DNA from 3 places in the Thalassospira sp. SM2505 genome. Region 2 is predicted to be linked to each of the others. Evidence: riboswitches for the same ligand, from Rfam matches in the RefSeq annotation. Region 2 holds a riboswitch; each other region holds the start of a gene.

Region 1 (7,462 bases), 570 kb from region 2:
AACAGCGGCGGCCGCTGCAATCATGAACAGCCAGAACTGGATAATCGCCAGTTTGGGGCTGTGAATCTCTGTCTCGCATTCTTCGGGCAGCAAATAATATGCCGCGCCGAAATACCCCATCAACAGCCACACAATCAGCGCATTGGTGTGAATCATGCGGATGACGTTAAACGGCAGCAATTCGGACAGAAAATTGGGGAAAACATAAACAGTGCCCGCAACAACACCGAACAGAATCTGGGCTGCGAACAATGCCAGTGCGCCATATATGTAATATAGCGCAACCTTTTGAGATTGATATTTCATTGTAGCCTCGTTTCCATCAGCACCGGTCAACCCGCCTCGTTAGGCGGCCAGTTCTGCGTATCGATTTCACTGGTCCATTTCAGGAAATCGACAAGCTGTTCCAGTTCCTGATCTGAAAGGTTGAATTGCGGCATCTGGCGACGGCCCTCGATACCTGACGGCTGAGCCTGCATCCATGATTTGAGCATGTCACGCGCTCCTTCCGGATCATCCTTACCGCCATACCGCACCCAGACATTGCCAAGTTCGGGTGCATAATAGGCACCTTCCCCCAGAAGGGTGTGGCAGTTGATGCAGGAATTGCGTTCCCAGATATGCTTGCCCGCTACAACAGATTCTGTCAGCTGATCCGAATTGCTGGACTCGTTGACGATATAGTTGTGGCTATGCAAGGTCAGTCCAAGAAAGATGACCAGGAAGAAGATCGTTCCGCCGTAAAAGATGTTTCGGGCGGCAGATTTTGTCAGACGTTCCGACATTTGAACGAATCCTCACTCCGATTGACAGTTCCAAGCCGCTCTGTCCCCAAAACGGCATTCTCGCATCATTTGCCAAGCCTGCATTTCGCTCCTTGATTGCCGTCAAACGAAAAATTCCCGCCATTTGGCGGGGGCATGTGCGGGAACAGCTAACGGAGCAGAATTGCCGGTTTCAGGTGAATGTGACCAAACAGGGTGTCGAACGGTTTGATCGCCAGTCCTTTGTGATCGTACCTTGCACGACGGGGACACCATTTTATCGCGTTGAATTTCGCAGCATTGGGCTGGCTGGCCGAGAAAAGAAGTGTAGAATATACATGTTTAAATCTGCGTCTGAACACGGATCGAGCTCGCCATGCGCCTGACCCACTTCACCGACTACACCCTGCGGGTACTGATCTATCTTGGCTTGCATCAGGATCGTCTGGTCACGATTGATGAAATCGCCAATGCCTATGAAATTTCGCGCAATCATCTGATGAAGATCGTTCACCATCAGGCCCGCACAGGGGTGATTGAAACCGTTCGGGGCAAGGGCGGCGGCATGAGACTCGGTCGCGTCCCTTCGGAAATTGGCATTGGCAAGATTGTTCGGGATACAGAACAGGACATGGCGCTTGTCGCCTGCTTTGACCCCGCACATCACGGTGAATGCCGGATCGAAAGTGCCTGTTTCCTGCGACATGCCTTGATGGAAGCAAGCAATGCCTTCTATCGGACTCTCGACAATTACAGTCTGGCGGACCTTTTAAAGCCGCAAGCCCAATTATCCTCGTTGTTTTCTCAATCCTCGCCGTCAGTGTGAGACACTGATCACCTCAAGCGGAACACGGCTTCCCGTCGTATAAGTGCGTTCCTGCAAATTTAAACAGGCTGCCATGCCTTAACATGTATTCACATTACATCTTTAAACATGTATTTTGTTTACATGTTTAAAGATGTCGGAACATGTACCGAAGGAAACCAGCTATGTTCGAATCACTTTCCACCCAGAACAATATGGCCTCCCTTTCCCGCGAAAACGAAATGGAAGCTCTCCGTGCGCGTGTCGCCGAGCTTGAGCAGGAACAGAAGATCACCCGATCCATTTTTGGAAATCTGGCTGCCTTTGGAGACTCCCTGATTACCGTGCGCGAGTCTTTTTCCGACCTGTCCGCCTTGCTGGTTGAAACCAGTCGCGCCAATCAAGATGCCCGACATCAATCCGGTGAAAGCCAAACCGGCCTGAAAAACATGTCATCGCACATCACAGAAATCAGCAAGCACATCCGTGCGGCCTCTGCACAAATCAGCACGCTAAATGACAATGCCGGACAAATCGGCTCTATTCTTTCGATGGTTGATGATGTGTCGCGTCAAACCAAACTCCTGGCATTCAATGCAAGCATCGAAGCCGCACGTGCCGGAGAAGCCGGAAAGGGCTTTGCGATTGTCGCGACCGAAGTCCGTGGATTGGCCAATCGCGCAACCGAAGCAACTTTGGAAATCGGCAAGCTGGTTCGTAAGATCCAGTCACAAGCCGATAGTGCCGATCGTGACATGAAAACCAATGCGGGCTCTGCTTCTGATCTGGAATCAGATGCCAATACACTTCTGACAAGAACCCAGCATATCCTTGATATTTCGACCGAAGGACAGTCCGCAATGTCGATGGCTGCCATTCTTAGTGAAATAGAACTAGCCAACCTTGAAGAACTTGAACTCAAGCTTGCCGTCTATCGGGTTTTCATGGGGCTATCGGATGCAACCGAAGCAGACTTTCCGCCGGAAACCGACTGCCGATTGGGGCAGTGGTATTACGATGGCAGTGGCCACGGTCTTTTTGCCGATATGGTTGATTTCAAGGCGCTTGAAATCCCGCATCGCCAAGTCCACGACAATGCCCGCAAAGCCGTGAGCTTTTATCGTCAGGGGCAACTTGATCTTGCCCTTCAGTCCTTGCAAGCCATGGAACATAACAACCTTGATGTCATGCAGCGCTTGCGCAACATGATCCGAAAGGACCGGGCGGCCCAAGCAGCCCGGTCAAGCACATCTTTAACGGACGCGGCGTAACGTCTTTACATATTTTCAGGCCAACATCCTCCGGCGATATTTCGGACCAGAGGATGTCGGCCTGATACCTTTAAGCCTGCTTCTCACATGGCGTATCGCGAGTAATCCCGATGTCTCCGAAGCTTGCCATATTATTGTGACACTGTGCCGCAGCCCGGACAATCAACCCGGCAAGCACGGCTCCGGTGCCCTCGCCCAGACGAAGGTCAAGATCAAGCAACGGACGCTTTCTGATCCGGTCCAGCAATAACCTGTGCCCCGGCTCCGCTGATCCATGCCCGACCATGCAATGCATCAGGCTTTTGGAAGATGTTTCATGCAGTGTGGCCGCTGCCGCACTGCATATAAACCCGTCAAGCATAACCGGAATGCTTAGCAGCCGGGCGGCGATAATCGCCCCGGCCATCGCAACGATTTCCCGGCCTCCGACACAGCGCAAAACGTCCAGACCATCTTTCACCGACATATCGTGGCAGGCTTTTGCCTGCTTCACGATATTGATCTTCCGCTTGTACTGATCGCGGTTGATACCTGTTCCCGATCCTACCCAGTCGCCCGGCGTACCATCCCACATGATATGGCAAATTGCCGCAGCAGATGTTGTATTCCCGATCCCCATTTCCCCCGGGCACAGGAACGAGGCATCCGGGTTCACTGCCTCCATGCCGATACGAAAAGCATCAACGCATTCATCTTCGCTCATCGCTGCTTCAACGGTGAAATCACGGGTCGGACGGTCCAGATCAAGGGCTCGCACTGTCACCTCGGCCCCAAGTTCCGTACTGAACTGATTGATCGCGGCCCCGCCCTTTGCAAAGTTATCAACCATCAATGCCGTGACGGACGGTGGAAAAGCAGAAACATCATGCTGCACAATTCCATGGTTTCCTGCAAAGACACAAACTTGCGGGTAATCCATTTGCGGAACGTCACTTTGTTGCCACCGGCACAACCAGAAAACAATTTCCTCAAGTCTGCCCAGGCTGCCGCGCGGCTTTGTCAGTTCAAGGTCCCTTTGCCGTGCCTTGATCACCGGCCCTTCATCGGCCATCGGCAATGACCCGAGCAACGCCCGGATATCATCAAGCGACTGGATGCCCTCTGAAATATTTGTCTTTTCGTGCTTTGCACGGGTTTCCAACATTCAACCTTCTCCTGGAAAGGCAAGATTGCGGCAGTTCTGCCACGACCTTTTCCATCGGCACACAATCTTGTTGAAACGTGTTTTACTCGTCTTCTGGCTCCCGGTCGGAACGCTCCAAACTGCCTTCCCGAATGGATTGCTCATTCAGTGACTGCCGCTCTGGCATTGTTTGCAGCATACCGGTTACAGCGGCGGGACCGCTGCGGATTTTCACCGCATTCCGTTAGCAAAACTCACTATTCCCCAAAGGCAAAAGGCCACGGCCACGGACCTTGATCCAACCCCCGTGACCTTTCGCTCAATGCGGGTAACCGATGGATTAAGACACCAGCACCAGCCCGTGAACTTGATCATCGTCAAATCGCTTGGCGCGATAAAAGCCCGACCAGTTTGACTTGACCAGCATCAAGTTCGCCTCTTTTCGCAAATGATAATTGTTATCACAAATATTCCCGCACCGATTATTCGGCGAAACAGGCGGGCCGTATTCGCAACCCCGTCTGTTTTACCGCAACCGCCATTTTTTGATCTGAAAGGTAGGAATATGTTCAAGAAACCCGTTCTTCTGACCGCCGCACTGGCATCGTGTCTTGCAATCTCGGGCAATGCCTTTGCAACTGATGATGCGGAAATCAGGGGCCTTGAGAATGTCAAACAGTTTACACTTGATCATAATGAACGACTGATCTCGCAGGCAGGCTTGCTTGAAAATGCAGTGTCTGCCTATGCCGATATCATCGCATCACATGATGGAAACTATGCTGCTGCCTGGCAGGCCAAAGGCCCTGTTCTGGCCGGTCAGATACAAAATATCCGAACACTCTGGCTAGAAGCATCCAACCAGTATGAAACCATTGAAGGTATCGTTGCCGGGATCCCTGAAACCGCAAAATATGACCTGATCCTTGATGCTGGCAATCCCGGAACCGAAAACGAGGATATCGCCCAATACGATCTGACACTCCCTGACGGAACCGTGCTTTCCCGGCCGGGAAACCTTTTCCACGGCATCACGGAACCCCTGTTCTGGGGCATGGAGGAAAGCCATATCAAGCTGGTCGCAGACCTCAATGACGATGGCAAACAAGCACCGGGAGAAATGCTTTTTGATGCCAATCTCGGACTTGGTGCGGCACAGGCCCTGACGCACTGGGCCAAAAAATTGCATAGCGACATGTCGGTCTGGAAGCCGAACCGTGACGATGCCTTTACCTCGGTTGTGACAATGACACCAACAGTTGGCGACTATTTCGGTGAGTGGAAGGAATCCCAGTTCATCACCGGAGAAGTCGGTGCCTTTGTCGCGCAAAGCCGCCTTGCCGATGTTCAGGGGATCATGGGCGGGTGCAAAAAAATGTATTTCAACGCCATCTCGCCAGTTGTTTCCGCTGATAATCCCGACCTTGATAGCCGGATCAAATCAGGCTTCGAAGAACTTCTTTCGCTGGTTGAGGATACCTATGCCCGCGAAAAGTCCGGTGAAAAATTCGGCATTGAAGAAGCCGATGCACTGGGCAACGAGGCCCAGGATATTGCCGACCGGATTGTCGCAATGATCCTGCAGGCCGCAGCCCAGAACAAAGTCAATATCCGCGGCTAATTTGTCCCGCATCAATCAAGCCGGCGGACATTGAAGTCCGCCCGGCTTGACGACCAGCAAGAACAGCCATGACGACAAAAAACACAACTTTCCCGCTTTCAACTGTCCAGTACGTTCCTGCACGTGCAGGTGTAATGAGCCTGATCCGCGCGAACTCGCGGATGCAGGTTCTGACATATCTTTTTGCCCTCCTGCTTGGCACCGGACTTTATCTGGAATTCTTCGCCGGACATAACTGGAACGCTGGTGAAACTGTTTTGCTGTTTCATCTATTTGTCGGGCTGATTTTTACTGTCCTGTTTCTTGTCTGGGTCGCGAGCCATATCAAACAGGGTCTCGCGACAAGTCAGCGCAAAATATTCACCGGACTGAGCTGGTTGCTGATCGCAAAATACATTCTGATCATCGCAACCGGATGGCTGATGGTCGTGCCCCCTGCAATCTACCTGACCGGGAAAATCTGGTTCTGGCAGTTCGAAACAACCTATCTCCTGACTTTTCTGCATTTATGGGGGGCCGTCACTGCCATGATCGGTCTGGTTATTCATCTGGGGTTGCGGCACTGGTGCAACCCGACCCCGCATTCAAACCGGGGGGAGAAATGAAAAGACAACTCAAAGCCAATCTCCCGCTTTTGATATCTGGCTGTATCATTGGCATCCTGATTGTCGTTTCCCTTTATCTTCTACGCCCTCCCGCGCCGGAACCGGGCATCGACCTTGTCAATATCCCGTTCTATCAGTTGCCCTTTGGACCGGATGAAAATGGTGCAGAACGGCCTTTCTGGCCGTCGCGACTGCAAACCGATAACGGTCGTCTTGTCGATCCGTCAAAAATTCAGTCCGCCGCAACCTGTGCCACCTGTCATCAAAAGGAATTTGATGAGTGGGCCCCGTCGCTGCATGCCATAGCCGGTCGCGACACAGTTTACGAACGCGCTGTAGAGGCCAATGAAAACTTGCACCGTGACGGGATCGAACGTGCACGGTTTTGCGAAGGATGTCATGCACCGGGTGAAGTTCTGGCAGGACGTACCAATCGCTTCAAATCTGTCATGCCTTCAGACGCCGAGACCGAAGGGATCAGTTGCGTCATGTGCCATACCGCTACCCATGCCGACCCTCTTGAAGGCAATGGGGCGCTTACCCTAGCTGTGAATACCGGTGTCGATCAACTCTCCAACCCGATGATCCTTGCCGCACCGCGTGATCATGCCCGTGCCTTTGGTGCAGCCAAGACCAATGCCCTGATTGCCAGCGCTGATTTCTGCGGCGGATGCCATACCGAAAACTATGATCAATCGATGTCCAAGGCGACAACAAGACAACATGTCCAAAGCACCTTTGTCGAATGGCGCGACAGCTGGTACGCCCAAAATGACATCACTTGTCAGGACTGTCACATGGCGCCGGATCCGGCATCCTATGTTCGACAAATCCGCGACGGGGACATTCGCAAACCTGAACGCTATGCCCATAACTTTGTCGGGGCAAATTACCTGATGTTTGATACCTCTCTTGGATCAAACCTGACATGGTTACGCGGCGGGATATTGCCAGGACTAACCAAAGAACAAAACACTCGCCTGATTGAAAAACAGGGAACGGCAACATCAGCCCTGTTGCGCGCTGCTGCCGGACTTGCCCTGAAAGGCAGTCACATTACCGATAACCGGCTCGTTTTTGACATCGCCGTACAGAATCTTGGTGCTGGTCACAACCTGCCAACAGGTGTGATCGATCAGAAATATATGTGGCTTGAAATTGTGGTTTCGGACGCAAACGGCTCGGTGATCTATCATTCCGGCAGCTTCGATACCGAACGCGGGCAAACCGATCCAGACGCGGTTATCTGGCGCGAAGACTTTCGCGACAGTGC
Region 2 (7,462 bases):
TGGCTGCCATCTCGAACGCGCCCTTATAGCCATGGCGCATCACGCCATTGATCCATTTGGGATTGACCACACGGGCCCGGACCACACGGGCGATTTCTTCTTCCAGCGTGCGGATTTTGGGGCTTTCGGGGCGGGAATGGTCACTATGATAAACAATGGGCTGTTTACCCGACAGATTGCGCACCGCCGACGTCATTCCGCCTTCGAACTGATAATAGTCATCGGAATCAAGCAGATCATGTTCACGGTTATCCTGATTATGGACAATCGCATCAACATTCGCCAAACGGGTTTCAAACAGCTTGCGCGCAGCAATGCCCTCGGCCCCGTTCCCATAGGCATAACTGCCCCATGCCAGATAGGCATCGGCAAGATCGGCTTCGTCTTCCCACAGCTGTTCGTCGATCATCGCCTGCAAACCGGCACCATAGGCACCGGGCTTTGATCCGAACACGCGGAAACCGGCCTGCTGGCGGGCCTGATCGGCACCCATGCCCTGATCGCTTAGTTTTGCCGTCTCCCGCGCGATACGCGTGGCAATCGGGTTGATGTCCTCAGCTTCATCGGCCTGATCGGCCACCGCGCGTACTGCACTGTCAAACAGGTCAATCAGGCCCGGAAACGCATCGCGGAAGAACCCAGATATGCGCAAGGTTACATCAACACGCGGACGGCCCAAAAGCGATGCCGGCATGATCTCAAACCCGGTCACACGGCGTGACGCGCTATCCCATGTCGGACGTACCCCCATCAGGGCAAGGGCCTGCGCAATATCGTCACCACCCGTACGCATATTGCTGGTCCCCCAAACCGAAAGTCCAAGGGCACTGGGCCATTCCCCGTGATCCTGCACGTGCCGTTCAAGCAGCAATTCTGCCGATTTCCATCCCAGTTGCCAGGCCGCTGGCGTCGGAATTGTGCGGGTATCCACCGAATAGAAATTACGTCCGGTCGGCAACACGTCGGGCCGTCCGCGGGTTGGCGCCCCCGATGGTCCCGGTTCGACAAACTTGCCCGAAAGGCCGCGCAGAATGCCGGAAATCTCGGCCGCACCACAACCGGTTACGGCCGGGCGAATATTTGTTTCGATATCGGAAATAACATCATTCACCGCATCCCATGCCGGATCGGCAGTGAGGGTGCCATTGACCAGATCACGGGCCAGAAGTTCGATGCGTTCGACCGTATCACCCGTCGTGCGCCAGGGCCCGATATCCTGATCATCATAGGCGGCAAGAATATCGGGCTTGGCACCTGGCCAGAATTCAGCGAATGCGCAATCAAGCGGGTCAAATTGCGGATCGGCAAGAATATCTCTGGCGATTGCCCGATGCAGCGATGCCTTTGGTCCCGTATCAGCACCGCGTGGCAAGCGCGCCAGCGCGACCAGAAGATCAGTCAGAAGATCACCCTCAGGGGCCTTGCCAAAGATATGCAGGCCATCGCGGATTTGCAGTTCCTTGAGCTCGCACAGATAGTTATCAAGCTTGGCCAACGCGCTTTCTTCGTCTTCACCGGCTTCGATTCCGCAATCACGATCAAGGCCAATGCGAATGGCAAGCTCAAGAATATCGCGTTTGAGGATCACCAGACGGCGCGGATCGACCGCAGCAGCGTCATAATATTCGTCCACCAGTGCTTCGAGATCCTTGAGCGGGCCATAGCTTTCCGCCCGCGTCAGGGGCGGGGTCAAATGGTCAAGGATCACGGCCTGTGCCCGGCGTTTGGCCTGCGTGCCTTCGCCCGGATCATTGACGATAAAGGGATAGAAATGCGGGGTTGGGCCAAAGACCGCCTCGGGGAAGCAATCCTCGGACAGTGCCAGTGACTTGCCCGGTAACCATTCCATATTGCCGTGCTTGCCAAAATGAATGATCGCATCGACGCCAAACACATGGCGCAGCCAGATGTAAAAGGCGAAATAGTTATGCGGCGGCACCAGATCGGGCGAGTGATAGCTTTCAAGCGGATCAATATTATAGCCGCGCGCAGGCTGCAACCCGACCACCACATTGCCCATCGGCAGGATCGATAGCGCAAAGCTGTCCTGATCGGACAGATAAAACGGATCGGTCTTCGGGTCGCCCCAGGCATCCGTCACCTGATCCCGAATGGATTTTGGCAATTCCTCAAACGCGGTCCGGTATTTTGCCATCGGCAAGGTCACGCGTATGTCGCGTCCGGCAAGGGATTTGAAATCGTTGGTCGGTCCGGCCTTCACCGCCGAAATCAGGGCGTCGCCATTATCGGGCACATCGGTAAGCTCATACCCCTCTGCCTGCATGGCACACAGGGTTTCAATCATGCCAGCCGGGGTATCAAGCCCGACACCATTTCCCAGACGGGCATCCTTGTTGGGATAGTTCGCCATGACCATGGCGATCTTGCGGTGCGGGGCATCAGTGGTACGCAGCCTGATCCAGTTGGCGGCAAGTTTGGCCGTGAAGGCCACGCGATCACGTACCGGGATATATTTGACCAGATCGATCTGCGTCAGGTCGTCCTTGCCCGCCGATCCCTTGAACGAAATGGCACGTGCCAGAATACGGCCGTCAACTTCGGGCAGGGCGACATTCATCGCAATATCCCGTGCGGCCAAGCCGTTCACGCCATCGCGCCAGGCTTCTTCGCTGCCACCCGACAGCACCACCTGAAAGACCGGGGCATCGACTGTATCAAACGGCCCGTCAAGTCGTTCCGATCCCGGAACGGAAAGCGCAAACCCGGTGGTATTGAGGATCAAATCGGCGCATGTTTCCGATAACCAGTCACTAACCAGCGCACTTGCCACCGGGTCCTTAAGGCTGGCGACAAAAATTGGTAATGGATTGAGATGGTTGACACAAAGTTCTTCAACCAGTGCGTCAATTACGTCGAGATTCCCGGCCTGCACCAGGGATCGATAGAAGATTACCGGTGTAACCGGTTGATCTTTAACCCAGTTTGACCGGATTTCATCAAGATTTGCGTGGGATTTTCCCGGCCAATAGCCACCCGCCTTGACCAAAGGGGCGGCTGGGGACCAGTTCCAGCTCACATTTACATTTAACTTTTCATATATAAGGCGAAGTAAATTCTCGGAATTTTGCGGGCCACCTTCAATCAGATAGCGCCAGATATGCTGATATTCACTGCCTCTGAGCGTCGAAAGCGAAAGCAGTTCGGCATCGGGTTGATCATCACCCGGCAGCAGAACCAATGGAATGTCCCTGGTGCGCGCCATGGCAACCAGTTGCTCGACGCCATATTCCCAGTAACCGCGCCCGCCCAGAATGCGCACAATGATGAATTTGGCATCGCTTAATACATCATCGACATACAGATCGACCGACATATTGTGGCCAAGCTGCAAAAGGCTGGCCAGACGCAAGGATGGAACGTCATCACCAAAGGCATCGATCAACCGCGCCTGCGCCCCGGCAAGACAGGCAAGCTCGGACTCGGCAGCAGACAGGATCACGACATCCCCCGGTTCCTGACCAAGGTCCACCGCCTCGCTGCCATCGGTAACCATTCCGGGCTGAGCTGCCAAAAGATGCATTTGAAATTCCGTCTTTTACGTCGTCAAAGGCATCGATACCGGATGCAAAACACCCGGTATCGATCAGATTAATCTGTCTTTGGAAAGACGGCCTCAGGCCGCCTTGATCGCGGTCTCGATGGCGGCGCGATCCAGTCCATGCAGACCGATCACCACCAGCTCGGAGCGGCGGTTTTCCGTTTCTGCCCACGGGCGATCAAAGTAACGCTGGAAACGTTCGCCAACACCCTGAACCACATGGCGCATCGGCTTGCCGGGGATATCAAGGAAACCCTTGATGCGCAGAACATCAAACTGGCGGACAACATCGACCAGGCGCTTTTCCAGAGCCGCCGGATCATTGACCGCATCAAGCGACACCACAAAGCTTTCAAAGTCATCGTGATCATGCTCATGACCATCGTCGTGATGGCTTGGGCGGCTATCAAGGTCATCTTCGGCAGCGGCACCAAGCCCCAGCAGAATGGCGTTTTCAACGCGGGAATGTTCGGTTGCGATAATCTTGACCGATGGTCTTTTCAGCTCTGCCCGAATGTCGGCTTCGACCTTGGCGCGTTCTTCGTCGGTCAGAAGATCGGTTTTGTTCAAAACCACCATATCCGCGCAATGAAGCTGTTCTTCGAACAATTCTTCAAGCGGGCTTTCATGGTCAAGATTTTCATCAGCCTCGCGCTGTGCCTGAACCGCATGATGGTCATGGGCAAACAGACCGTCGCGCAGGGCCGCGCCATCAAGAACCGCAACCACCCCGTCCACGGTCACACGCGACCGGACTTCCGGCCAGTTAAACGCCTTGACCAGCGGTTTCGGCAAAGCCAGACCAGATGTTTCAATCACGATGTGATCAGGCGGTGTTTCGCGATCAATCAGCCCGCGAATGGTCGGCAGGAAATCATCTGCGACCGTGCAGCAAATGCACCCGTTTGCCAGTTCAACGACATCATCCTCGGCACAACCTTCGATGCCGCAGCCATTGATGATACCACGATCAACACCAAGATCGCCAAATTCATTGATGATCAGGGCGATACGTTTGCCATTGGCATTTTCCAGCATGTTGCGGATCATGGTTGTCTTGCCCGCACCCAGAAAACCGGTGATAACCGTTGCCGGGATTTTTCCCAATTGCGCCATCTTATAAATCCTTAAAAATCAATACATTAACTTGTTATTTGACCTGCATCGGGATGCCTGCGACCACCAGTGTCACCCGATCAACCAGTTCAGCGATGCGTTGATGCAGCCGTCCGGCATGGTCACGAAAGGTCCGTGCCATTGCATTTTCCGGAACAATGCCGAAACCGACTTCGTTTGATACCAGCAAAACCGGAATCTTCAATGTCGGGATCAGTTCGCAAAGCTGATCAAATTCCGCATCAATGTCGCGATCTTCAAGCATCAGATTGGTCAGCCACAAGGTCAGGCAATCAACCAGAACCGGCTTTGCGCCCGTTCGGTTGCAGGTTGCAAGCGTGCCACAAAGATCAAGGGGTTCCTCAATCGTTTGCCAAAGATCGCCGCGCGACTGTTTGTGAAGGTCGATGCGGTTGGCCATTTCATCATCCCATGCCCGACCCGTCGCGACATAAATCCCGCCACCGGCATGATTGATGATGTTTTCGGCAAACCGACTTTTACCCGATCGTGCACCACCAAGGATCAGGTGCGTCCCGCCAAGCGGGTCATTTTGGGTCATTGTCTGTTCCTCGCCATGGCCTCCCACCGAGGCCCGATTGCGTCGCCACCGGTTTTTGATTGGTGACACCTTCGGCTGGTTTCCTGGCTGCGGGCATGAAAGCAATCCGCCTTCCCGGTTTCCCGGTGGCTGATGAACGACCTTGCGTCCATCTGGATCACCCAACCCGATACAGTTGCGGGGGCAGCATCGGCATCGCACCGATTTCCCATCACCGAACGGTGCGCCGAACCTAACAGGTTTGGTTCTGAACCCAAAGGGCATTCTCCAATTGGCGAAGCACCCTAATCGAAAGGTCAGTATTTGTAAGAATTGTCTTCTTGAGGGGAGCCCTCCTTTAAGAGAACATAATATTATCACGCTGGAATTAGAGTGAGACAAAATCACCTTCCAGTGGGATCGCCGGGACAAAAACCATCATAACCCGGTGTGCCACAGAAAAAATGTGGCAACTGGATCTTGGGGTTAACTGGAATTTTTCATAATCAGATGGCAGTTTCTGCACAACTATCGAAAATCCGAAAACCGAACACGCCAAGCTGGGTTACATCGTCCCGAAAGGATATGTGGCTTGGCTTGCTTGAACGTTTGAACTCTGAAAATCGCGCGTTTCAGACCTTTTTGCACGAATATGCGACGGATTCAGAGATCACGCTTTCGCGGCGTGATGTTCGCAACATCTTTGCGCTTGATGCCTCCAAGGGCGTGATTGGAACCATTATCTGGTCCCATTCCCGAGGCATCCGTGTGAATGCATTGTCACTGCTTGTCCGCGACCTTCCGACATTGATTACCCTGATGTCGATTTCCGATTTCGGCGAAGAAGAGCTGAACGAATTGCTGGCCCAGCCGGGCATTTCGGTTCCGACCGCAAGCAAAATGCTCTCGGCCTGCGGCAAGACCTATTGCGGCATGCCAGCAGCCATTATCGACGACAATGTTATTCAGGTGATTGAAAATACGGCATTGTCCGAAGATTTTCCGAATGTTGCCAATTTGCGCAACAAGTCGCGCAGCCGTCCGATGCCCTATTATGAGGCCTATCTTCAGGACGTGACCGCGATCTGCGAAAAGTATGACATTTCGGCAGATCTACTTGATCGATATCTGGCCGAACAGGCTTTTGACGATCTTTCCCCAAAAGCAGAACTACAATCGGCCTGAACGCGACCATCCGGAAATTGATCCGGCCAGAACCAGAAACGGCATCATCTCAAACGGGATAGATGCCGTTTCTGGATCTGCAGGGCCGAGATGGTGACACCACAGTTTCCGGTTTTAGTAAGTTTGATTAACACCGGTGATCCGCCAGCCGGGCAGATCAACCCCGTCAATATATTCAAGCTTGGTCAGGCTCAGCGTATCAATATGAAATGACAGGGCCGCCTCAAGCGACAAGCCAAGGGCATTGGCCATGATCGCCCGGATCGTTCCGCCATGAATGACCGCAACGATATCGCGCCCGGCCCAGTATCGGTTCAGACGATTGAAAATCGGACCAACCCGGTCGACCACATCGGCGAAGCTTTCGCCATTGGGTGGTTGCTGACGGGCGAAATCGGTCCAGAACTGCGTGGTTTCACCTTTGGGAAGATCATTCCAGTGCTGCAGCTCCCACGCGCCGAAATGCTGTTCGGAAAAGCCGCTTTCGCGCGTTGGCACAACGTCTTCGTCAATAACTTCCTGAAGCTTGAGCGCGGTATCAAGAGTTCGGGAAAGATGACTTGTGACCCAGACCGCATCGCGCGGTAAATGGCGGGCGACTGCACGTAATTTCTTTTCATCAGACAAATCAGCGGGCATGTCGCTGCGGCCGTAAACCAGACGTTCCGGGTTCTCGACCGGGGCATGTCGCACCAGCCACCAGCGCGTTGTTTCAGCTTTGATCATATATTCCTCAGACCAATCGGGCTTTGGTGATGAAGGATCGCAAACGCTGTCATCTTACCATCATGCCATGGTCATCGCTGCGATAAATCCGATACCGGCAAACAGCTCGGCACAGATTTGCGTTGCACCCAAAACGTCGCCTGTTTGCCCGCCAATCTGCCATTTGGCAACCAGCCGGACCAGACAAATGGCAAGGGCAACGCCGCAACTAACCGCAAGCGTTGCAACAATGCCGGAAAGGACGAGAACAATCGCAGCCGCAATCGCAAATCCAATCAGGATCGGCAGCCCGTCGGGCCGTCCCGCCCCCTTGCCCAGACCATTATCGCGCGCCG
Region 3 (7,462 bases), 860 kb from region 2:
CCAGACGGCATATTTGGTCGCGCAATAGACGACGCCGCTTGGCACAACAACATGGGCGCCGATTGAGGCGGTATTGATGACATGGCCGCTGCCTTGCGTCTTGAAAATCGGAAGGACGGCGGCAATGCCGTTCAGAACGCCCCGGATATTGACGTTAATCATGTTGTCCCATTCGTCGGTTTTGAGTTCCGACATCGGGGCAAGCGGCATGACACCGGCATTGTTAAAGATCGCATCCACACGACCAAACAGGTTATGCGCATTATACACCAGTGCTTCGACGCTATCGACACTGGTGACATCAACAGATCTGGCCATCGCGGTTCCGCCAGCAGCTTCGATTTCCGTGACAATCTGATCAAGGCGTTCGGTGCGACGTGCACCAAGAACAACTTTGGCCCCGCGTGATGCCAGAAGTCGGGCGGTGGCTTCCCCGATGCCGCTGCTGGCACCCGTGATGATGACGGTCTTGTTTTCGAGATAATTGATCGGGTTCGTCATGACATGCTCCTTGTGTTTGTGTCATGGCGCTTACTGTGTCGATCAATGACCGATTGATGAATACACAGAACTCGAATTGGATTGCCTAATCCTCCAAATGCAGAAAAGCGAGCTTTGTTCGGGTTATCCGACGTGTATATTACATCCTTGGAAATTGAAGGAACCTGGTCATGGATAGCTATCAACGGCTTTGTAATCTGATTGACAAATACTGCGAGTCAGATGGTTCTGTGCGAACCGCGATCGAGCCGGTCTGGATGTTTCGATCCACGGGGCCGACCCTTAAGGTGCCGACCATCTACAGGCCGTGTTTATGTCTGATTGCTTCGGGGGCCAAGGAGGTCACGTTGGGGCAGGAAGTCTATCGCTATGAACCCGGACAACTTCTGGCAGCATCGGTGGATTTACCGCTTGTCGGGCATGTCACGCTGGCCAGTGACCATCAACCCTATCGCAGTCTTTCGCTTGATCTTGATGCTCAGATACTCAGCGAACTTGTCACCAACATGGATCTTAAAATCGGGACAGAGGGTGAAAGTGCGCGCGGACTGTTTGTGGAACAAACGACCGAAAGTCTGATTGATGCCGTGCTTCGGGTGGTCGAGCTGCTCGAACGTCCAGATGATGTTGCGGTGATGTTGCCGCTTCTGATGCGCGAGGTGCATTACCGCCTGTTGCGCACCGGAAAGGGGGCCCTGATCGCGGGGCTTGCGATTGGTGGCAGCAACATGCAGCGGATATCTGCCGTCCTTCGACGGATGAAGGATAATTTCGACAAGCCGCTCAGGATTGAGGAACTGGCCGATTTCGCCAATATGAGCCCGTCATCCTTCCACCATCATTTCAAGCAGGTCACCGCGATGAGCCCGCTGCAATATCAAAAGCGGCTCCGCCTGACGACAGCACGTCAGATCATGCTGGCAGAAATGAAGGATGCGGCAAGTGCCGCCTATGAGGTCGGCTATGAAAGCGCATCACAATTCAGTCGCGAATATGCCCGGATGTTCGGGGCGCCTCCGATGCGTGATGTCATGGCGATCCTTGGCCAAAACGGGGATGCCCGAACCGGTGAAACTGTCACCTATTGATCGGGCATCCATCCGGGTTGCTAGAACACGGGATGATTGACCTCATCAGCCCTGATGCTGGTTGCCGACGGCGGGCAGGTGCTGATACATCCAGGTTTCACTGAGCGGAGCATCACCGCGTTTGAGATACATGCGCAGATCAACCGGATCGGTGCCAGCGGCCTTAAGGTCAAAGGCTGCGCGCCAGATGCGGGTATCCATGATCGGTTCGATCTTGGTGCGGGTGATTTCACCGCGTGATGTCGACACCACGATTTCCGGGAACTCGCCATAGGCAAGGGTTCCAAGAATATCGCCCTCGAACTCGACGGAAAACTTGATTTCGTCTTTTGGGCGATTGGTGCCCGGTTCACCGCCACGACCCATACGGGTTGCCGTTGCACGCGCCAGTTCCGCAACCGGGAACGGGTTATGCGCCTGCCAGTGCAGGCGGTATTTGAACGCATAGGAATTACCTGCCCTGGCCGGGCCATTGGGCACCCAGAACGCCGCGATGTTATCGTGAATCTCGTCATCCGTCGGAATTTCGATCAGCTGCACGGCACCATCATTCCAGTCACCTTTGGGTTCGACCCACAGGCTGGGGCGACGGTGATAGCGCACGCCATCGAGATAGTTCTTCACATCGCGGTCACGCTGCATCAGGCCAAAGCCGCGCGGATTATGATCGGCAAAGGCCGATGCGCGGATCGTTTCGGGATTGTTGAGCTGTCGCCAGATGCGTTCACCACTTCCTGTCCACAGTTCAAGACCATCGCTGTCATGGACTTCCGGGCGCCAGTCAAAGCGGAATGATTTGTTCTGTTCGGAATACCAGAACATGCTGGTCAGCGGGGCAATGCCAAGGCGTTCGATATCGCGGCGAACAAACAGATGCTTTTCCACATCCATGGTCACGCCCTGACCGCGATAGAGCAGGAATTTATACGCACCCGTGATGCTTGGCCCATCCAGAAGGGCATAGATCGTCACCGGGTCTTCGGCATTTTTTGCAGGTTCGATAAAGAACTGCCGGAAGTCCGGAAACTCTTCGGGCACCGAAGTTGCCGTATTCACGGCAATCCCGCGCGCAGACAGGCCATATTGTCCTTCATCACCGATTGCCCGGAAATAGGATGCGCCAAGGAATGCTGCCCAGTCCTGGGTTTTCCAGTCATCACGCGACTGGTTTTCATGCAGGCGGAAACCGGCAAAGCCGCTGTTTGGCGGTAACTGGCGGGCAATGCTGTCTTCGGGCATGTCAAAGTAATCGGGCTTATAGATAACTTCGCGTGCTACACCGTTTTCCAAAAGATACATATGGACCGGTTTGGCGAAATACATGCCCAGATGGAAAAAGGTCACCGGATAGGTGCCCGACCCGTCAGAAAACGGCGAATGATCGCGTTTGTAGTGAAGCTTGCCATGGGTGTCATAGTCAATCCGCCCGACAATTTCCGGGTTCGGGGCCACGGGGGGCTCATATGCGGCCTGCGCCATGGATTTGGCGCGCGCAATCAGATCGGCAAACTCGAACGGTTGGGGATTGCCAAGATCAAGCCCCGGAACTTCTGCCAATGCCGTTTGATAGATCGACAGCCCCGGCAGGATCAGCCCGGCTGCCGCGATGGATTTCAAAAAGCGTCTGCGTTCCACAGAAGTCGTCATTTGTATCATGTTCCAATGGTTTCACGTGTCGGGCAAGGATACCGGACAGTGTGGAGGTAATCGGGATGAAACATGGCAAATTCAAGGTCGTGTCGACTGCTTTTTATGCATGGACCCTTGCATAAATGCCACTGGTGATTGGCCAATTTCCTTGACCGGCATTTTGGTTTAATCTAACCGTCAGATGTCGGTATCCGGATATCGGATAAAGGGAATTCGACGTGACCTGTCAAACAGGTCATTAACCGAAGCTGCCCCCGCAACTGTAGGCGGTGAGTGTTTTTCTGACCAATGCCACTGGGAACCAACCCGGGAAGGCCAGGAAAAGCATGATGACCCGCGAGCCAGGAGACCTGCCGACATGAATGCGACGGACCGGGCGGGGTGCCCCGGAGAATGTCGGCTTATGTCCCGGTCTTCGGGAGCTCGCCAAGGTTTGACCTGAGCTCTGACCCCGACATCTTCCGCCATTTCCCGACACTTTTGCCAGTCCCTTGACAGTAGAAACGTGATCGTTATGTTATAACATAACATTTGTGGTGTGCTGTGTTTGGAGCAGGGAAACCTGATCCTGGCCAGTGCATCGGTGAAAGGAAGTCGAAGTGATCAATCACTATAAACGTGCGCTGGCGGTCGGGGTGTTTGCCGCTGGTTCTATGGCATCTGCCGCAAGTGTATCTGCAACCGAATATCCGCTTCAGATCCGCAATTGCGGGACCGTACTTCAGTTTGATTCTGCGCCGGACCGCGTCGTGTCCCTTGGGCAAAGCACAACAGAAATCCTTTATTCACTGGGACTTGCCGACAAGGTCAAAGGGACCGGTGTCTGGTTTGGCCCGGTTATGGATGAATTCAAGGATGTGAACGCAACCGTTCCGCGTCTGGCCGATAATGATCCGGGATTTGAAACCGTGGTTGCGCAAAAGCCGCAACTGGTTGCCACCCAGTATCAATGGCATGTCGGTCCCAAGGGGATTGTCGGAACCACCGAGCAGTTCAACGAACTTTCCATCCCGGTTTATACCGCACCGGCCGATTGCGTCGGCAAGGACAATACGGGTGGCGGCGACGGTGTCCGCCATGACGATTTTACCATGAACCTGATTTATCAGGAGATCACCGATCTTGCGCAGATCTTTGATGTCGAGGATCGCGGCGAAGCCCTGATAGCGAAACTACAGGCCCGAGAAGCCCGGTCGCTGGAACAGGTGAAGGAAAGCGGACATGATAATGTATCTGCCGTTTTCTGGTTTTCGAGTGCCGAGATCAAAAGCGATCCCTATGTGGCTGGTAAAAATGGCGCAGCGGGTTATATCGCAGGCAAACTTGGTGTGACCAACATCATCGATAGTCCGGAAGAATGGCCGACCGTTGGATGGGAAACCATTGCACGTGCCAATCCCGATATCATCGTGATCGGCAAGATGGGGCGTCGCCGTTTCCCGGCAGATGACTGGCAGGTCAAAATGGACTTCCTGAAAACCGACCCTGTCACAAGCCAGATGAAGGCGGTGAAAAACGGCAATATCGTTGTGATGGATGCCCAGTCGATGGATCCGACAATCCGCCTGATCGAGGGGATTGAAACACTGGCCGAGGCCGTCGAACGACTAAGTGCTTTGAACTGATCGCATAAGGCAAAGGCGTTCGATATGCCCGGAGAATTCAATGTTTGAAAAAACGCCAGTTCATCCGCCTGCACAAAGACGGGCGGGACGGGCATATCTTGTGCGAACCGGTGCGGTTTTTTTCGCACTGGTCTTGCTGATTGGTGTGATTGCGATTGCCGCCGCCAAGGGGGAAACGGAAATCCCCCTTGGCACGGTTCTTCACACCATTGCCAATCACATCTGGAATGCCGGTTTCGACGTTGATCCGATTGATGGGGGGATCATCTGGAATTACCGCATATCAAGGGCGCTTGTGGCCGCCGCTTGTGGTGCATCGCTGGCGTTGTCTGGTGCGGTTTTGCAGGCGCTGTTGCGCAACAGTCTGGCCGATCCCTATTTGCTGGGTATTTCGGCAGGTGCATCGACCGGTGCGGTCAGTGTTGCGATCCTTGGTTTTGGTGCGGGGATGGTATCCCTGTCCCTTGGGGCCTTTGTCGGTGCACTGGTGGCATTCGGATTTGTTGCGCTTTTGGCTATTCCGGCGGGACGGAGTGCCGGGGCAATTATTCTGGCCGGTGTTGCCGGATCCCAACTTTTTAACGCGCTGACATCATTCATCGTCACCAAGGCCGCGACCGCAGACGAGGCACGCGGCATCATGTTCTGGTTGCTCGGGAATCTAAGCGGGGTGCGTTGGCCCGATGTTTATCTTGCGCTTCCGGTCGCGGTGATCGGATTGCTGGTGTGTCTTTGGTATGCGCGTGCGCTTGATGCTTTTACCTTTGGTGTCGAGTCAGCTGCATCGCTTGGTGTGCCGGTGCGCCGGGTTTACGTGGTCCTGATTGCCGTTGCGGCATCCATGACCGCCGTGATGGTCAGTATCGTCGGTTCCATCGGGTTTGTTGGCTTGGTCATCCCGCATGCTGCGCGCTTTTTTGTCGGAACGCGCCACGGGCTGTTGTTGCCGGTATCCGCCCTGATCGGGGCAATGTTCCTGGTGGCGGCTGATATCGTGTCGCGCATCATTCTTGATGGTCAGGTATTGCCAATCGGGGTGATCACAGCCCTGATCGGGGCACCGGCCTTTGCGCTTATCCTTTGTCATGGAAGGGTTCTGCGATGACCCTTGAATTGCGCAATGTCGGCTGGAATGCCGGGTTCAAGAAAATCATCAGTGATGTGTCACTCAGCGTGGAGCGGGGTGAATTTCTGGGGCTGATCGGGCCGAACGGGTCGGGCAAAACCAGCCTGATGACGGTTCTTGCCGGTATTCGTGCGCCGTCAACAGGGCAGGCGTTGCTTGTTGGTCAGGCCATGAAAAAGATCGGGCGTCGCAATCTGGCGCAACAGATCGGTTTTGTTGAACAGCAGGCCGATACGATTGACCGCATCACGGTACGCGAAGCGGTTTCGCTTGGCAGAACGCCATATCTGAGTTTGCTCTCACCATGGTCTGAACGTGATGATGAAATCGTTGCGGATGCGCTTGGCAGTGTCGAAATGTCCCAGATGGCAGATCGTATGTGGCAGACCCTGTCGGGCGGGGAAAAGCAGCGGGTGCATATCGCACGTACCCTGGCCCAGCAGCCTGACTTTTTGTTGCTTGATGAACCAACCAACCATCTCGACATCCATCATCAGTTGGGATTGCTTGAACTGGTGCGCGCGCTTCCGGTGACGGTGGTGGCCGCCCTGCATGATCTGAACCATGCCGCGATGTTCTGTGACCGCATAGCGATGATGGATCGTGGCAAACTGATTGCGGTCGGAACACCGGAACAGATTTTAACAGCGCAAAATCTGCGCGATGTTTTCGGGGTTGCCGCCGATATCGAAATTGATGATCAGGGCCGCTGTCATATCCGCTATCACGTCGGAACATCGGGCCATGCGGGCATAAAAAAAGACCGGGTTGCGTAACCCGGTCTTTTGGAAATCCGATCTGGAACGGCTTATGCCTGTTCGCGGGCAACTGCGCGCCAGCCGATATCACGGCGGCAGAAACCACCTTCCCAATCAATTGCATCAACGGCCTCATAGGCGCGTTGCTGGGTCTCGGTAACGGTCGTGCCGCGTGCGGTTACGCCAAGAACGCGACCACCGGTCGCAACCAGCTTGTCGCCATCCATTTTGGTGCCAGCATGCAGAACCTTGACCTTGTCCATGGCATCCGCGGCCGCGACATTTTTGATCTCGGTGCCTTTTTCATAAGACCCCGGATAGCCCTTTGCTGCCATGACAACCACCATCGCGGTTTCGTCATGCCATTCCGGTTTGACTTTATCAAGCGTGCCGGTCGCCGCACCATCAAGGATATCAAGAACGTCTGATTTCAGACGGGTCATCAGGACCTGACATTCCGGATCACCGAAACGAATGTTGTATTCGATCAGCTTCGGGTTGCCTTCATCGTCAATCATCAGACCGGCAAACAGCACACCCTTGAACGGATGGCCTTCATTGGCCATGCCCTTGACGGTCGGGACGATGATCTGTTCCATGACCTTGGCTTCGACCGCATCGGTGAAAACCGGGGCCGGGGAATAGGCACCCATGCCGCCTGTATTCGGACCCGTATCGCCTTCGCCAACCGCCTTGTGGTCCTGGGCTGCGACC

What was found. A riboswitch is a leader RNA that binds a small molecule or an ion and turns the genes downstream of it on or off. The one in region 2 is predicted to bind cobalamin.
Positions count from the first base shown of each region.
Region 1: it holds a riboswitch for cobalamin, as region 2 does, so the genes downstream of both, cobT (nicotinate-nucleotide--dimethylbenzimidazole phosphoribosyltransferase) here and cobU (bifunctional adenosylcobinamide kinase/adenosylcobinamide-phosphate guanylyltransferase) in region 2, are expected to answer to the same signal.
Region 3: it holds a riboswitch for cobalamin, as region 2 does, so the genes downstream of both, ACTU44_RS19035 (ABC transporter substrate-binding protein) here and cobU (bifunctional adenosylcobinamide kinase/adenosylcobinamide-phosphate guanylyltransferase) in region 2, are expected to answer to the same signal.

Region 1 covers NZ_CM142731.1:4,334,673-4,342,134, forward strand. The annotation lists gene ACTU44_RS20265 (cbb3-type cytochrome c oxidase subunit I) at 1-306, opposite strand, end outside; gene ACTU44_RS20270 (c-type cytochrome) at 333-785, opposite strand; gene ACTU44_RS20275 (RrF2 family transcriptional regulator) at 1,141-1,590, shown strand; gene ACTU44_RS20280 (methyl-accepting chemotaxis protein) at 1,755-2,840, shown strand; gene cobT (nicotinate-nucleotide--dimethylbenzimidazole phosphoribosyltransferase) at 2,911-3,984, opposite strand; cobalamin riboswitch at 4,073-4,206, opposite strand; gene ACTU44_RS20290 (imelysin family protein) at 4,529-5,584, shown strand; gene ACTU44_RS20295 (hypothetical protein) at 5,653-6,189, shown strand; gene ACTU44_RS20300 (multiheme c-type cytochrome) at 6,186-7,462, shown strand, end outside.
Region 2 covers NZ_CM142731.1:260,347-267,808, forward strand. The annotation lists gene cobN (cobaltochelatase subunit CobN) at 1-3,541, opposite strand, end outside; gene cobW (cobalamin biosynthesis protein CobW) at 3,635-4,675, opposite strand; gene cobU (bifunctional adenosylcobinamide kinase/adenosylcobinamide-phosphate guanylyltransferase) at 4,710-5,237, opposite strand; cobalamin riboswitch at 5,294-5,483, opposite strand; gene ACTU44_RS01175 (hypothetical protein) at 5,727-6,401, shown strand; gene ACTU44_RS01180 (histidine phosphatase family protein) at 6,516-7,127, opposite strand; gene cobS (adenosylcobinamide-GDP ribazoletransferase) at 7,188-7,462, opposite strand, start outside.
Region 3 covers NZ_CM142731.1:4,051,571-4,059,032, reverse strand. The annotation lists gene ACTU44_RS19050 (SDR family oxidoreductase) at 1-501, opposite strand, end outside; gene ACTU44_RS19045 (AraC family transcriptional regulator) at 672-1,589, shown strand; gene ACTU44_RS19040 (OpgD/OpgG family glucan biosynthesis protein) at 1,635-3,236, opposite strand; cobalamin riboswitch at 3,408-3,611, shown strand; gene ACTU44_RS19035 (ABC transporter substrate-binding protein) at 3,839-4,864, shown strand; gene ACTU44_RS19030 (FecCD family ABC transporter permease) at 4,905-5,969, shown strand; gene ACTU44_RS19025 (ABC transporter ATP-binding protein) at 5,966-6,766, shown strand; gene purD (phosphoribosylamine--glycine ligase) at 6,799-7,462, opposite strand, start outside.